DNA from 3 places in the Pantoea folii genome. Region 3 is predicted to be linked to each of the others. Evidence: predicted binding sites of a transcription regulator. Region 3 holds the regulator's gene; each other region holds the start of a gene.
The links. The regulator PurR, encoded in region 3, represses purine synthesis genes. The targets are predictions, from matches to a motif close to CANGCAAACGTTTGCNTG.
Positions count from the first base shown of each region.

Region 1: the regulator PurR is predicted to act here: its motif matches at 1,074-1,091, upstream of hmpA (NO-inducible flavohemoprotein).
Region 2: the regulator PurR is predicted to act here: its motif matches at 2,885-2,902, upstream of purL (phosphoribosylformylglycinamidine synthase).

Region 1 covers NZ_JBWXON010000025.1:73,434-78,465, reverse strand. Annotated here, with positions in the region: gene glyA (serine hydroxymethyltransferase) at 1-959, opposite strand, end outside; gene hmpA (NO-inducible flavohemoprotein) at 1,298-2,482, shown strand; gene glnB (nitrogen regulatory protein P-II) at 2,532-2,870, opposite strand; gene glrR (two-component system response regulator GlrR) at 3,076-4,407, opposite strand; gene qseG (two-component system QseEF-associated lipoprotein QseG) at 4,410-5,032, opposite strand, start outside.
Region 2 covers NZ_JBWXON010000025.1:65,197-70,228, reverse strand. Annotated here, with positions in the region: gene purL (phosphoribosylformylglycinamidine synthase) at 1-2,795, opposite strand, end outside; gene mltF (membrane-bound lytic murein transglycosylase MltF) at 3,066-4,523, shown strand; gene tadA (tRNA adenosine(34) deaminase TadA) at 4,520-5,014, opposite strand.
Region 3 covers NZ_JBWXON010000031.1:3,785-8,816, reverse strand. Annotated here, with positions in the region: gene AC1MDE_RS24945 (Grx4 family monothiol glutaredoxin) at 1-14, opposite strand, end outside; gene AC1MDE_RS24940 (C40 family peptidase) at 379-1,164, shown strand; gene cydH (cytochrome bd-I oxidase subunit CydH) at 1,250-1,339, opposite strand; gene purR (HTH-type transcriptional repressor PurR) at 1,613-2,638, shown strand; gene punR (DNA-binding transcriptional activator PunR) at 2,635-3,546, opposite strand; gene punC (purine nucleoside transporter PunC) at 3,655-4,857, shown strand.

The sequences.
Region 1 (5,032 bases), on a different contig from region 3:
AGGAACAGGTGGTTATAAGTACCGCCTGAAACGATGTTGTAGCCACGCTCCAAAAGAACTTCAACCATTGCTTTGGCGTTTTTAGCCACTTGCTGCTGGTAAGATTTGAACTCTGGCTCCATTGCTTCTTTGAACGCCACCGCTTTACCCGCGATCACGTGCATCAATGGACCACCCTGACCACCCGGAAACACCGCAGAGTTCAGTTTTTTGTACAGATCTTCGTCGCCGTTTTTCGCCAGAATCAGGCCACCACGTGGACCCGCCAGAGTCTTGTGGGTGGTTGAGGTCACGATGTGTGCATGCGGAACCGGGTTCGGGTAGACATCAGCGGCGATCAGACCGGCAACGTGTGCCATGTCAACGAACAGGTAAGCGCCCACGCTATCAGCGATTTCGCGCATTTTTGCCCAGTCACACACGCCAGAGTATGCAGAGAAACCACCGACGATCATTTTTGGCTTATGCGTTTTAGCCAGCTCAGCCAGTTCGTCGTAGTTGATTTTGCCGGTTTCGTCGATGCCGTAAGGGATGACGTTATACAGCTTGCCTGACAGGTTCACTGGTGAACCGTGCGTCAGGTGACCACCGTGCGCCAGGTTCATACCGAGGATGGTGTCGCCCGGCTGCAACAGCGCAGTGTAAACCGCGAAGTTGGCCTGTGAGCCAGAGTGCGGCTGTACGTTGGCAAAGTCTGCGCCAAACAGCGCTTTCGCGCGATCGATTGCCAGCTGCTCAACGATATCAACGTATTCACATCCGCCGTAGTAGCGTTTGCCCGGATATCCTTCGGCATATTTGTTGGTGAGCTGTGAACCTTGCGCCTGCATAACGCGTGGGCTGGTGTAGTTTTCAGAAGCAATCAGTTCGATGTGCTCTTCCTGACGCACCTTCTCTTGCTCCATAGCCTGCCACAACTCGGCATCATAATCGGCAATGTTCATATCACGCTTTAACATCCGGCATCTCCTGACTAGCTAACTTTTTTAACGGCAGTTTAGGCCCCGGCAAGGGGCGAAGGCCAACAGTGTAAACGGTTTTGACAGGTGACGGTAGCGCCAATCCCCTCTTTTTACGCAAACGATTGGCACGGCGCTGGAACGGGTTTTTTACGCCTTTTTGCAATCCTGTAAATCACGATATTTGCTCACGGTGGAGAGGAATATTTTTCAGGTTTGTGGGCCAGCTTCCAGCTTCAGCACCTAACCCGCAATCAAAACAGGGGATTTACAGGCTGGATGAACGATCATAAGATGCATTTAAAATGCATGTTTAAATTCACTGTGAGGCATTCACCATGCTTGATGCGCAAACTATCGCTACCGTAAAGTCTTCCCTGCCCGCTATTGCTCAGCTTGGCCCGCAACTCACTGGCCACTTCTACCAACGTTTGTTAACGGCACATCCGGAACTGAAAAACGTCTTCAACATGAATAATCAGCGCAGTGGCAATCAGCGTGAGGCGCTGTTTAATGCCATTGTCGCGTACGGCAGCAACCTGGAGAACCTGGCGGTGCTGCTGCCGGCGGTAGAGAAAATTGCGCAGAAGCACACCAGCCTGAACATTCAGCCCGCGCAATATGCGGTAGTCGGTGAAACGTTGCTGGCCACCATCGAAGAGTTACTCAATCCCGGCGATGACGTCTTACAGGCGTGGGGCAAAGCTTACGGGGTGCTGGCGGATGTGTTTATCCAGCGTGAAGAGGCGATTTATTGCGCCTCAGAAGAGAAAGTCGGCGGCTGGCGTGGCGCGCGTGACTTCCGTATCCGTGCTATCAACACTGAAAGCTCGGTGATCAAAAGCTTTGAACTGGTTCCCAACGATGGCCAGCCCGTGGCAGACTTCCTGCCCGGACAATACCTGGCCGTTAGTCTGCGACCTGAAGGTAACGAGAGTATCCAGCATCGCCAGTATTCACTCACCCATCGCCCCAACGCTAAATCTTATCGTATCGCGGTGAAGCGCGAAGAACACGGTAGCGTTTCCGGCTGGTTGCACGCCCATGCGAAGGTCGGTGATATTGTGCAATGTGCGGCACCGGCGGGTGATTTCTATTTGCAAACAACAGGGACCGCGCCGATCACGCTGATTTCTGCCGGTGTGGGCCAAACTCCGATGCTGGCGATGTTAGCCAGCCTGGCTGAACAGCAGTATGCGGGTGCGGTTAACTGGCTACATGCGGCCGAATGTGGTGCACAGCATGCTTTCGCGGATGAAGTGCAAGCCACAGGTGCTCGCCTGCCACATTTCACCAGCCATATCTGGTATCGCGAGCCGGAAAGCGTGGACAGTGGCCGTTTTGATGCGCAGGGATTCATGGACCTCGCAGGCATCTCCAGCCAATTGAATCAGGCCGACCGCCAGTTCTGGCTTTGCGGCCCTCTGCCATTTATGCAGTTTGTCGCGCGGCAGCTGGTCGATGCCGGTATCAGTGCCGATCGTATCCATTATGAAGTTTTTGGCCCGCACAAAGTGCTGTAAACAAAAAAGCCTGCATCATGCAGGCTTTTTAACAGGCTAACGAAGGGGCTTAGATCGCCTCTTCGTCCTCTTCACCGGTACGGATTCGCACCACGCGCGCCACGTCGAACACAAAGATTTTGCCGTCGCCGATTTTGCCGGTCTGCGCAGTATTCATAATGGCTTCAACGCAGGTGTCGACGATGTCATCACCGACCACCATTTCGATTTTCACTTTTGGCAGAAAATCGACCATGTACTCCGCGCCACGATACAGCTCAGTGTGGCCTTTCTGGCGACCAAAGCCCTTCACTTCACTGACCGTCATCCCGGTGATGCCCACTTCAGCCAACGCTTCGCGCACATCATCGAGTTTGAATGGTTTAATAATTGCATCGATCTTTTTCATGACAGATCCTTTTTTCACTCCCTCCATGATGGACGGATAACAAGTAGTATATACCCGTCCTGCTTCAAGTTGCAGAGGGGTTGGCGGCTCTCTTTTCCCCAAATCGCTTGAAGAAGTAAGCTCATCGGGATGCTTTCGTTTGCCGTCTGACTGCAACTCAAATTATTTGGGGTAGTCAATGGATGAATCAATATGCCGCAGCAAGCTACTCTTTAAATTCACTGGCGTCCAGCTCATGGCGTGACAGCAGCTTATAGAATTCTGTACGGTTACGTCCAGCCAGACGCGCAGCGTTAGTGACATTTCCTTTGGTCATTTGCAGCAATTTGCGCAGATAGTTGAGCTCAAATTGATTACGTGCCTCAACAAAAGTCGGCAGCGCCGTATTTTCACCCGCTAACGCCTGCTCAACCAGCGCATCCCCGATCACGGGTGACGTGCTCAGCGCGACACACTGCTCAATCACGTTGACCAGCTGCCGCACGTTGCCAGGCCAACTGGCCCCCACTAAACGTTTCATCGCATCCACAGAGAAGCTGCGCACGAAGGGTTTATGGCGTTCGGCCGATTGGCGCAAGAGATGGTTCGCCAACAGCGGAATATCCTCTGCACGTTCATGTAGTGCGGGAATCTTCAGATTCACCACATTGAGGCGATAGTAGAGATCCTCGCGGAAACTCTTTTTCTCCATCGCTTTGGGCAGATCGCGATGGGTGGCCGAGATGATGCGCACGTTGATATCGACATCCCGATTACTGCCCAGCGGACGCACTTTTCGCTCCTGCAAGACGCGCAGGAGTTTGACCTGCAACGCCTGTGGCATATCACCAATTTCATCAAGAAACAGCGTGCCACCCTCCGCCGCCTGAAACAGCCCTTCACGCGCACTCACGGCACCGGTGAAAGCCCCTTTGGCGTGACCAAACAGCTCAGACTCCAGCAGTTGCTCCGGTAGCGCACCACAGTTAATGGCAATAAACGGCTTGTTTGCACGCGGGCTGGCGGCGTGAATCGCCTGAGCCAGCACTTCTTTTCCGGTACCGCTATGGCCATTGATTAACACGCTGACGTCGGATTGCGCCACCATGTGCGCTTGATCCAGCAAACGCAGCATCAGTGGATTGCGCGTCACTACCGCTTCACGCCAGGTATCATCACTGACGGGCGCGCGCTGTGCTAACGCTTCATCAATGGCTTTATACAGCGCGTCACGATCCACCGGTTTCGTCAGGAAACTGAATACGCCCTGCTGCGTGGCAGAAACCGCTTCGGGGATCGAGCCGTGCGCCGTAAGAATGATCACCGGCAAACCCGCATGGCGTTTCTGGATTTCGCCAAATAACGCCAGTCCGTCCATTTCATCCATACGCAGATCGCTGATCACCAGATCAACTTTCTCTTTCTGCAACTGGCGCAGCGCATCCGGGCCACTTGCGGCGGTGGTCACCTGATAGCCTTCACTGCTTAAGCGCATGCCAAGCAGTTTAAGCAGGCCGGGATCGTCATCCACCAGCAGTAAACGTGCAGACTGTTTCATGGTCACTGATCCTCACTTTGTGCATCACTGGCGCCGTGCGATGTATCGCTGCTGTCCGCCGGTTTACGGGACGACAGCTGGCGTTCGATGTCAGTTAAGCGCTCAAGCTTACGCTGAGTCTCCTCCAGTGATTGACGCAGTTTGGTTTGCTGCTGGCGCAGGTTATCCAGCTCAGTATCGTGGCTTTGCTGGAGTGCAGCATAGCGGCTGCGTTCACCGCTTAACGCCAGCTGCGCCGCCTGATTACTACGCCACAACATTAATAACGGACGCACGGAGGCTGGATAGGAAGCGCTGTAACCGTCTAGCGTATCGACGAACTGACGGCGCTCAAAGGGCGTCACATTGCCATTTGCCAGCAGAATGCCTTGTTTAAAAGCACGCGACCAGCCTTGTACTGGCCAGCGCCGTGCCTCAGCACGCGCTTCCGCTGGGGATAAACGCTCACCACAGTCGATAGCACGCTGCCAGTAGAGGGGGTTGCTCATGGCTGTTGGCGTTTCAATCTTCCACACGTTTTGACAATCGGTCGCCAGATAATCAGGCAGCCGCACTTCTGGCTCAGGAAGATTGGTGCCATCGTGTAACGCGCTGCCCGTGGACGGTGTCTGGCAGGCACTCAAGC
Region 2 (5,032 bases), on a different contig from region 3:
ATCTGGATCACTGCACCCAACTCTTCGCTGAACAGTGCTGCCAGCGCATCGTTACCCAGCGCGGCGATATCGGCTTCGATACCGCAGTGACCGGTGAAAGCCATTTCTGCCAGTGTTACCAGCAGGCCGCCATCAGAACGGTCATGGTAAGCCAGCAGCTTCTGCTCGGCCACCAGCGCCTGAATGGCGTTGAAGAAGCCCGCCAGTTGCGATGCATCACGTACGTCGGCTGGTTTGTCGCCTAACTGACGATAAACCTGTGACAGCGCGGTAGCACCCAGGGTGTTTGCGCCGTTGCCCAAATCAATCAGCAACAGCAGGTTATCCTGGTCAGCTTGCAGTTGAGGCGTTACGGTGCGACGCACATCTTCTACACGCGCAAAGGCGGTGATCACCAGCGACAGCGGCGAGGTCATCTCACGCTCTTCGGTGCCCTGCTGCCAGCGGGTTTTCATCGACATCGAGTCTTTGCCCACTGGAATCGTGATGCCCAGCGCCGGACAGAGTTCTTCACCAACCGCTTTCACTGCGGCATACAAACCGGCATCTTCGCCTGGGTGACCTGCTGCGGCCATCCAGTTTGCAGAGAGCTTCACGCGCTGCAGGGAACCAATCGAGGTGGCTGCCAGGTTGGTCAGCGCTTCACCGACCGCTAAACGGCCTGAGGCAGCGAAGTCCAGCAAGGCGACTGGAGCACGTTCGCCCAGTGAGAAGGCTTCGCCGTGATAGCTATCCAGGCTGGCGGTGGTCACTGCACAGTTCGCTACCGGGATCTGCCATGGGCCGACCATCTGGTCACGCGCCACCATACCGGTTACCGAACGGTCACCGATGGTAATCAGGAAGGTTTTCTCTGCCACAGTTGGCAGATGCAGTACGCGATTAACGGCATCTGCCACGGTAATGCCGTCACGCACCAGCGCATCGCCTTTGGCCTGCTGAGTGGCAACATCACGCGTCATCTTCGGCGTTTTGCCCAACAGCACGTCCAGCGGCATGTCGATAGGGTTGTTATCGAAGTGGCTATCCGCCAGGTTCAGGTGCAGCTCTTCGGTGGCTTCACCGATCACCGCATAAGGTGCACGCTCACGCTTACACAGCTCGTCAAACAGCGCCAGTTGAGCCGGTGCCACCGCCAGTACATAACGTTCCTGGGATTCGTTACACCACACTTCCAGCGGGCTCATGCCTGGCTCATCGTTGAGGATGTCACGCAGGTTGAAGTTGCCGCCACGGCCACCATCACTCACCAGCTCTGGCATCGCGTTAGACAGACCGCCAGCACCGACGTCGTGGATGAACAGAATCGGGTTGGCTTCGCCCAGCTGCCAGCAACGGTCGATCACTTCCTGGCAGCGACGCTCCATTTCCGGGTTGTCACGCTGGACAGATGCAAAATCCAGATCCGCATCAGACTGACCAGAGGCCATTGAAGAGGCTGCTCCGCCGCCGAGGCCAATGTTCATCGCGGGCCCGCCGAGCACGATCAGTTTCGCGCCGACGACGATCTCACCCTTCTGCACGTGGTCAGCACGGATGTTACCAATACCGCCCGCCAGCATGATCGGCTTATGGTAGCCACGCAGTTCTGAGCCATTATGGCTGTTCACGCGCTCTTCATAAGTACGGAAGTATCCGTTCAGTGCAGGACGGCCAAATTCGTTGTTGAACGCTGCGCCGCCCAGTGGGCCTTCAGTCATGATATCCAGCGCGGTAACAATACGCTCCGGCTTACCAAAATCTTCTTCCCACGGCTGTTCAAAACCCGGAATACGCAGGTTGGAAACGGAGAAACCGACCAGGCCCGCTTTCGGCTTCGCGCCACGTCCCGTTGCGCCTTCATCACGGATTTCACCACCGGAACCGGTCGCAGCACCTGGCCACGGGGAAATCGCGGTCGGGTGGTTATGGGTTTCCACCTTCATCAGGATATGCGCCTCTTCCTGATGGAAGGTGTATTCGCCCTTCTGCGCATCGGCGTAGAAGCGGCCCACTTTTGAACCTTCCATCACCGCGGCGTTGTCTTTATAAGCAGACAGAACGTGCTCAGGATTGTGTTCAAAGGTGTTTTTGATCATTTTAAACAGCGACTTCGGCTGTTTTTCACCGTCGATAATCCAGTCGGCGTTGAAGATTTTATGACGGCAGTGCTCTGAGTTTGCCTGAGCAAACATATAGAGCTCGATGTCGTTCGGATTGCGGCCCAGTTTGGTGAAGGCATTCAGCAAATAGTCGATTTCGTCATCGGCCAGTGCCAGGCCCAGCGTGGTGTTGGCCTGTTCCAGTGCAAGGCGACCGGCACCCAGCACATCAACGCTTTTCAGCGGCTGTGGTTCATGGTGTGCGAACAACTGCTGCGCATCATTCAGGTCACCGAACACGGTCTCCATCATGCGGTCATGCAGCAGGCTAGCCAGCTGTTGCCATTGCGCTTCCGTCAGCTGCGGCGCCTGCACATAGAAAGCCATACCGCGTTCGAGGCGGATAACCTGGGGCAGATCGCAGTTGTGCGCGATATCGGTGGCTTTTGATGACCACGGAGAAATGGTGCCGGGACGCGGCGTCACCAGTAACAAACGCCCTTGTGGCGCGTGCTCGGCGAGAGAAGGACCGTATTTCAGCAGACGTTGCAGGCGGGCATGTTCATCCGCACTGAGCGGTGCACTGACATCGGCAAAATGGACGTACTCGGCGTAAATATCACTCACTGGCAGGTGAGCGTCCTGAAAGCGGGTCAGCAGTTTGTTTACACGAAATGCCGACAGAGCGGGCGAACCACGCAGAATTTCCATCATCAAAGATCTCTCGTCTTCGAAGCGCCGGGCGACGCTTCATTGGGCGCAACAGGGGAAAACGGGCGGTATTATAGAGAAACAGCACGGGTTACGAAACCGTTTGCGCATAAAATCTGGCACTCAGCATTTGGCTGAATTTTGCACAATTCTTGCTATATAAGTTGCCCTGCTGCACTTTGTTGCGCAAAATGCCCCTCGCTCTGGGAGTAAAAACAACACAAATACTGCCTTTAAAAGACAGAGGCCTGTGAGCCATTACGAGACAACTATTTGAAACGCCTGAAAATAAACTATCTGTTTATCGGTCTGATCACCGTGCTGCTTGCGCTGGCACTGTGGCCTTCCATCCCCTGGTACGGGGGCGGAAAAGACGCGCTATCACAGATTAAATCACGTGGAGTGCTGCGCATCAGTACCGTCAACTCCCCGCTGACTTACTACACCATCAATAATGCACCAGCCGGTATGGATTACGAGCTGGCGAAACGCTTCGCCGATTATCTTGGCGTCAAACTTGAGGTTACGGTGCGTCCGAACCTCGGCGATCTGTTTGACGATCTGGATGATGGTAAGGCGGATTTGCTGGCCGCCGGGTTGATCTACAACGGTGAACGCCTTGCCCACTATCAAAGTGGACCGAGCTACTACTCTGTTTCGCAGCAGTTGGTGTACCGCATTGATAAGCCACGGCCGAAGAATCTCGGCGATTTGAAAGGCCGCCTGATTGTGCAGTCCGGTTCGGCATATCTGTCAACTTTACGTTCCGCAAAAGCTGACAGCTATCCCGATCTCGATTGGGCGATTTCTACCGATCAGGGACAGAAAGCGCTGCTGGAAGCCGTCGCCGACGGCAAGCTGGATTACACCGTGGGCGATTCGGTCACCATCGGCTTATTGCAGCGCATCCATCCGCAGCTGGCCGTAGCATTCGACATCACCGATGAAGAACCGGTCACCTGGTATCTGCCACGCAGTGATGATGACAGTCTGAATGCGGCAATGCTCGACTTCTACAGCCAGATGGGCGAAGAAGGCACAATGGCGCGCCTCGAAGAGAAGTATCTCGGTCACGTTGGCACTTTTGATTACGTGGATACCCGCACCTTCCTGCGCGCGATTGATAACACGTTGCCGGATATCAAACCGCTGTTTGAGAAATACGCGGCGAGCATGGACTGGCGTCTGCTGGCAGCCATCTCTTATCAGGAGTCGCACTGGAATCCGCAGGCGACCTCACCGACCGGCGTGCGCGGCATGATGATGTTGACGCGTAACACCGCTGACAGCCTCGACGTCAACGATCGCCTTGATCCTGAGCAGAGCATCCGTGGCGGCAGCGAATACCTGCAACGTATGATGGAGAAGGTGCCGGACACCATCCCTGATGATGAGCGCATCTGGTTTGCATTGGCGGCGTATAACATGGGCTATGCGCACATGCTGGATGCCCGCAAGCTGACGGCCAAACAAGGCGGTAATCCTGATAGCTGGGCCGATGTCAAACAGCGTCTGCCGATGCTAAGCCAGAAGCGTTATTACGCGCAAACCTCCTACGGTTACGCGCGCGGCCATGAAGCTTACAACTATGTCGAGAACATCCGTAAGTATCAGATCAGTCTGGTGGGATATCTGCAGGAGCAGGAGAAGCGTATCGCTCAGCAGTCGGCGCTGGAAGCCGAATTGGGCGCCGGTTACCCGGCGGTCGAACCTAAGATTGCGATGAACTAACCTTCGCGCTGCGCCTGGCGCAGCGCTTTCTTTTGCTCACGGCGCATGCGGAAGAAGTCACTCAACATTCCGGCACACTCGTCCGCCAGTACACCGCAATCAATCTGAATCTGATGATTCATACCTGGGTGACCAATCACGTCCATGAGCGAGCCCGCTGCGCCCGTTTTCTCATCCTTTGCGCCATATACAAGCCGCGTAATGCGACTGTGTACCATCGCACCGGCGCACATCACGCAGGGTTCCAGCGTCACATATAACGTGGTATCAAGCAGGCGATAGTTTTCGAGGATTTTTCCGCCCTGCCGCAGCGCCATGATTTCGGCATGCGCGGTCGGGTCGCACTGACCAATCGGTCGATTCCAGCCTTCGCCAATCACTTTATCGCCCTGCACTAATACCGCGCCCACCGGCACTTCGCCCTGTTCCCACGCGCGACGCGCCAGCTCCAGCGCATGGCGCATCCAATATTCATCTGTTTGTGGGTTCACCGGGCAGCTCCTGCGAAT
Region 3 (5,032 bases):
ACAGTACTCATTATTGCCTTCCTTAATCCTTCACTTCGTGTTTGTTTATTGTAGCGACTTCAGCCCCGCACTGAAAACGGGATTTTGCGTTACCGACCAGCTGATCGCCATGTTTGTTAAGTGCTGAGGGTACAGATAACATTTTCCTATCATTAATAAGCATGAACAAATTAATAATTAGCAATAATTTCGCTGCGTTAAACAGCTGAAATCGCTCAATTTAGCGACATTATCTACCTGGTAACAGATTAATAGAAAAAGGCCTTACCTTTTGGAAAAAAAGTGGATTAGAATTGCTTCGGCGCTGATCGTTGATCAGATTTCTCTTACTCTGCCGCAGCCTGCTTTTTGCCAGACTGCTTAACCTGTAACCGGACTATGCGTTTACTGATTACGCTTTTCATACTGGCTTTTGCGCAACTGTTTTTTAACGTGGCTTCTGCTTCTCAGCATGCCCCGATTAATGCCAGTTTGCATAATGCTGAGAAAAAAAGTGCGCGTGAAGATGAGCGCCGCAAGCGACGCCCGGTTAAATCAACGGCTAAAAAGTCTCGCCTGACCACCGTGCAGAAGCTCAAGCTGAAAAAGCAGAGTAAAACCGAAACCGCCTTAAACAAATCCAGCCGCAAAAAATCCCTGCTGAAGTCGCCATTGAAAAAGTATGGCCATCAACGCCTCGCGAAAAAGTCCCCAGATGTGGACGATGAAGTTCAGGGACTCACTGGCATCAAGATGAGCAAATCCCACCGCCTGCGCTACCAAAAGGCACGCGAAACCGCGATGACGAAGTTGATGGGACAACTGGGCAAGCCTTACCAGTGGGGTGGCACCTCACCCCATACCGGTTTCGATTGCAGTGGTTTAGTCTGGTATGCCTATAAAGATCTCGTCAAATACAAATTCCCACGCACGGCGAATGAGATGTATCACCTGCACGATGCCGCGCCCATTAAGCGTGAGATGCTGGAGAAAGGGGATTTGGTATTCTTCCGCATCAATAATCGCGGGACTGCCGATCATGTGGGCGTTTACCTCGGCAACGGTAAATTTATTCAGTCACCCCGCACCGGTAAAGACATTCAGATTAGCGCATTGGGCGAAGACTACTGGCAGAAACACTATGTCGGTGCGCGCCGTATGATGACTCCAAAAACTATTCGCTAATTGTTGCGCAACATCCTGTGGCTCTCGCCACAAAAAAAGCCGGACGCTTAATCAGTGCCGGCTTTTTTTATTGATGCGCTTTGAATTAATGAAGAATGGCGGTGAAGCTAAACGCAATAATCATCAACAGTGCGCCAACCGTGGTCATTAGCGCCAGCTTTAAATCTGTACTCATCACTTCTCCTTAGTCACACATTTATTAGGGTTAAAACAATTTTCGCACAGCGGTGGGCAAAAATCTCGTCTTATCCGCGCTGGCTTGCTAGAATCGCCGCCTTTCGTTGCGCAACTGATTTTGCGCATGCTGTATTTACAGCCTGCTGAAGTGATTTTCCCTGCCTGATACGGCAGATTTGCCCCCCTTTTAGGGCATAAAACCCTTCGCAGACGCAAACGTTTAACAATATACTTATCAGTAAGTTGCGATAAGCCGGGGAGTACCTTTTTCATGGCAACAATTAAAGATGTAGCGAAACGCGCGGGTGTATCTACCACCACCGTTTCGCATGTCATCAACAAAACGCGTTTTGTTGCAGAGGAAACGCGTAACGCCGTATGGGAAGCGATTAAAGAGCTGCACTATTCGCCGAGCGCCGTTGCGCGTAGTCTGAAGGTGAATCACACCAAAACGCTGGGACTGTTAGCCACTTCCAGCGAAGCGCCCTACTTTGCCGAAATTATCGAAGCGGTTGAGAACCACTGTTTCGAACGCGGCTATACCTTGATTCTGGGCAACGCACATAACGATTTGCAAAAGCAGCGCGCTTACCTGTCGATGATGGCGCAAAAGCGTGTGGATGGTCTGTTAGTCATGTGCTCCGAGTATCCTGACGATTTGCTGCAGATGCTGGAAGACAACCGCAACATTCCGATGGTCGTGATGGACTGGGGCGCCTCTCGCGGCGACTTCACCGATACCGTACAGGATAACGCCTTCCAGGGGGGTTACCTGGCTGGACGCTACCTTATCGAGCGCGGTCACCGAGATATCGGTGCGATTCCGGGTCAAATGGAGCGCAACACCGGCGGCGGGCGCCATGCGGGCTTCCTGCAGGCGATGAGCGAAGGCGGTGTGACCGTGCGGCCTGAATGGGTTGTTCAGGGCGACTTCGAGCCAGAATCGGGTTATCAGGCGATGCAGCAGATCCTTAATCAGAAACAGCGTCCGACCGCCGTGTTCTGCGGGGGCGATATCATGGCGATGGGCGCGATCTGTGCCGCCGATGAGATGGGACTGCGCGTGCCGCAGGACATCTCCGTGATTGGCTATGATAACGTGCGCAACGCGCGCTACTTCACCCCTGCGCTCACTACAGTTCACCAGCCGAAAGCGGAGTTGGGCAAAAAAGCGCTGGAAATGCTGCTGGATCGCATCACCAGCAAACGCGAAGAGCCGCAAACCATTGAGGTCCAGCCTACACTGATTGAGCGTCGCTCCGTGGCGGACGGTCCATTCCGTGATTACCGCCGTTAAAGCTGATTTTCGCTGAGCCACTCGTGGTTCAGCGTTTCAGCATCGCCAAGATAGGCGAGTAACCACTCCAGCGCGGGTGACGCACGCTGTTCTGACCAACTGACGCAGCAGGGACTTTCCGGAAACGGCTGCGGCAGTGATAGCTCCACCAGCGCGCCACTGTCGAGTAAAGGTCGCGCGAGGTGGCCCGGCACCATGCCCACGCACAATCCCGCCTGCAAACAATCCATCCCTGTTTCCCACTCTGGCACCACTAAACGCCGCTGATTATCCAATGTCCAGGTCATGCGTCGTGGTAATGCGCGAGAGGTATCTTCCAGTACCAGCGATGGCCAGGCACGCAGCGCTTCTTCGTTGAGATCGGCACTCGCGGCCAGAGGATGATCAGGACTGACCACACAACACCAGTTGAGAGCACCCATATCCTGAAAGGCAAAACGTCCACCCACCGGGATTGCCTGGGTGGCACCAATCGCCACATCGACCCGCCCGTCTGCTAAGGCATCCCATACACCGTTAAATACCTCGTAACTGATGATCAATTCCATATCCGGGAAATGACGGTAAAAATCCTTTACCAGTTGTCGGGTACGCTGGGGTTTTACAATGCAATCCACGGCAATACTGAGCTGTCCGCGCCAGCCATTCGCCAGTTGCTGGCATTGCCTGCGGGTTGCCAGCATTTTTTTGATAACAGATCGCCCTTCCCGCACAAAATGCTCGCCTGCAGGGGTTAACACCACCTCACGGTGCTGACGCTCAAACAACGGCACGGCCAGCCAGGTTTCCAGCTGGCGCACCGTATAGCTAACGGCAGAGGGCACGCGATGTAATTCCTGCGCCGCTGCGCTGAAACTGCCATTGCGCGCGACGGCGTCCACTACTTCCAGCGCATACTCAGACCACATACTTTTGCCTTCAAAAATTTTAACAGCACTGCGCAAATATTAGCGTTTCACAAAGAATGACGCACTCTTTTACACTCCCCGACGTTCAATCTGCCAATGAGAATTACTATGTTGTCGTCAAAAGGATTTATGCCCTATCTTGCCGTGCTCAGCATGCTCGGCTTCCTCGCTACGGATATGTATCTGCCTGCTTTTGGCGATATGCAGCGTGACTTCGCCACCGCGCCGGGCACCATCAGCGCCAGCCTCAGTCTATTTCTCGGTGGTTTTGCCTGCGCCCAGGTATTCTGGGGACCGTTATCAGATCGCTTTGGACGTAAACCCATTTTATTGGCAGGTTTGACGATTTTTGCCCTGGGTTGCCTGGGGATGTTATGGGTGACGGACGTCAATATGATGCTGGCACTGCGCTTTGTGCAGGCGGTTGGCGTGTGCGCCGCCGCGGTCAGCTGGCAGGCACTGGTGGTCGATCGCTACCCCAAAGCCCAGGCCAATAAAGTTTTTGCTACCATAATGCCGCTGGTTGCCCTTTCTCCTGCGCTGGCACCTTTGTTAGGTGCATGGCTGATGGGCCATTTCCACTGGCGCAGTATCTTTGTCGTGCTGACGATCATTGCCGTGCTGCTGGTCATCGGCACGCTGCAGCTTGCTGCGCCTAAAAAAGCCAAAGCAGATAATGCTCCGCAACCCGGCTGGCTGAATCTGCTCTCCACGCGTGTCTACAGCGGCAACGTGCTGATCTACTCTGCCTGTTCTGCCAGTTTCTTTGCCTGGCTAACCGGTTCGCCGTTTATCCTGGCGTCTGCGGGTTTAACGCCCGCCGATATTGGTCTGAGCTATATTCCGCAAACCATCGCATTTTTGATTGGTGGCTTTGGTTGCCGCGCGATGCTGAGCCGATATCAAGGATCGCAACTGCTGCCGTGGCTGTTGGTGCTTTACAGCCTGAGCATATTAAGTCTGTTTGTCGTCGCGATGCTGCCTGCGCCTTCGTTGATTGCTCTGTTGCTGCCTTTCTGTGGCATGGCACTGGCCAATGGCGCCATTTACCCGATTGTGGTTTCCAGCGCATTAGCGCCTTTTCCGCACGCCACGGGCAAAGCCGCAGGTTTGCAAAATCTGCTGCAACTGGGTTTGTGCTTTATCGCCAGCCTGTTGGTCTCTGCCGGATTACAACAGGCGCTCTACAACACCACACTGGTGATGGTCGCCACTGTGGTGCTGGCCTGGGCTGGCTTCATCTGGCAACGCAGCTTAAACGCACAAAGTGATATTGCTCACACCTCCCGTCCCTGCGAAGATAATCACTGATGCAACGATTATCGTTAGCAAACTAACGATAATCCGTTGAATATTGACCCACGTGAGCATATACTCAGTGGGTCAGCATTTCTGCAACAAATCAATAACATAATTGCATTAATTTTAAGCGACCCTGTCGCTGGGATGGCGTCTGCACGATCTTCCTCTCCTGATTGGTGCCAGA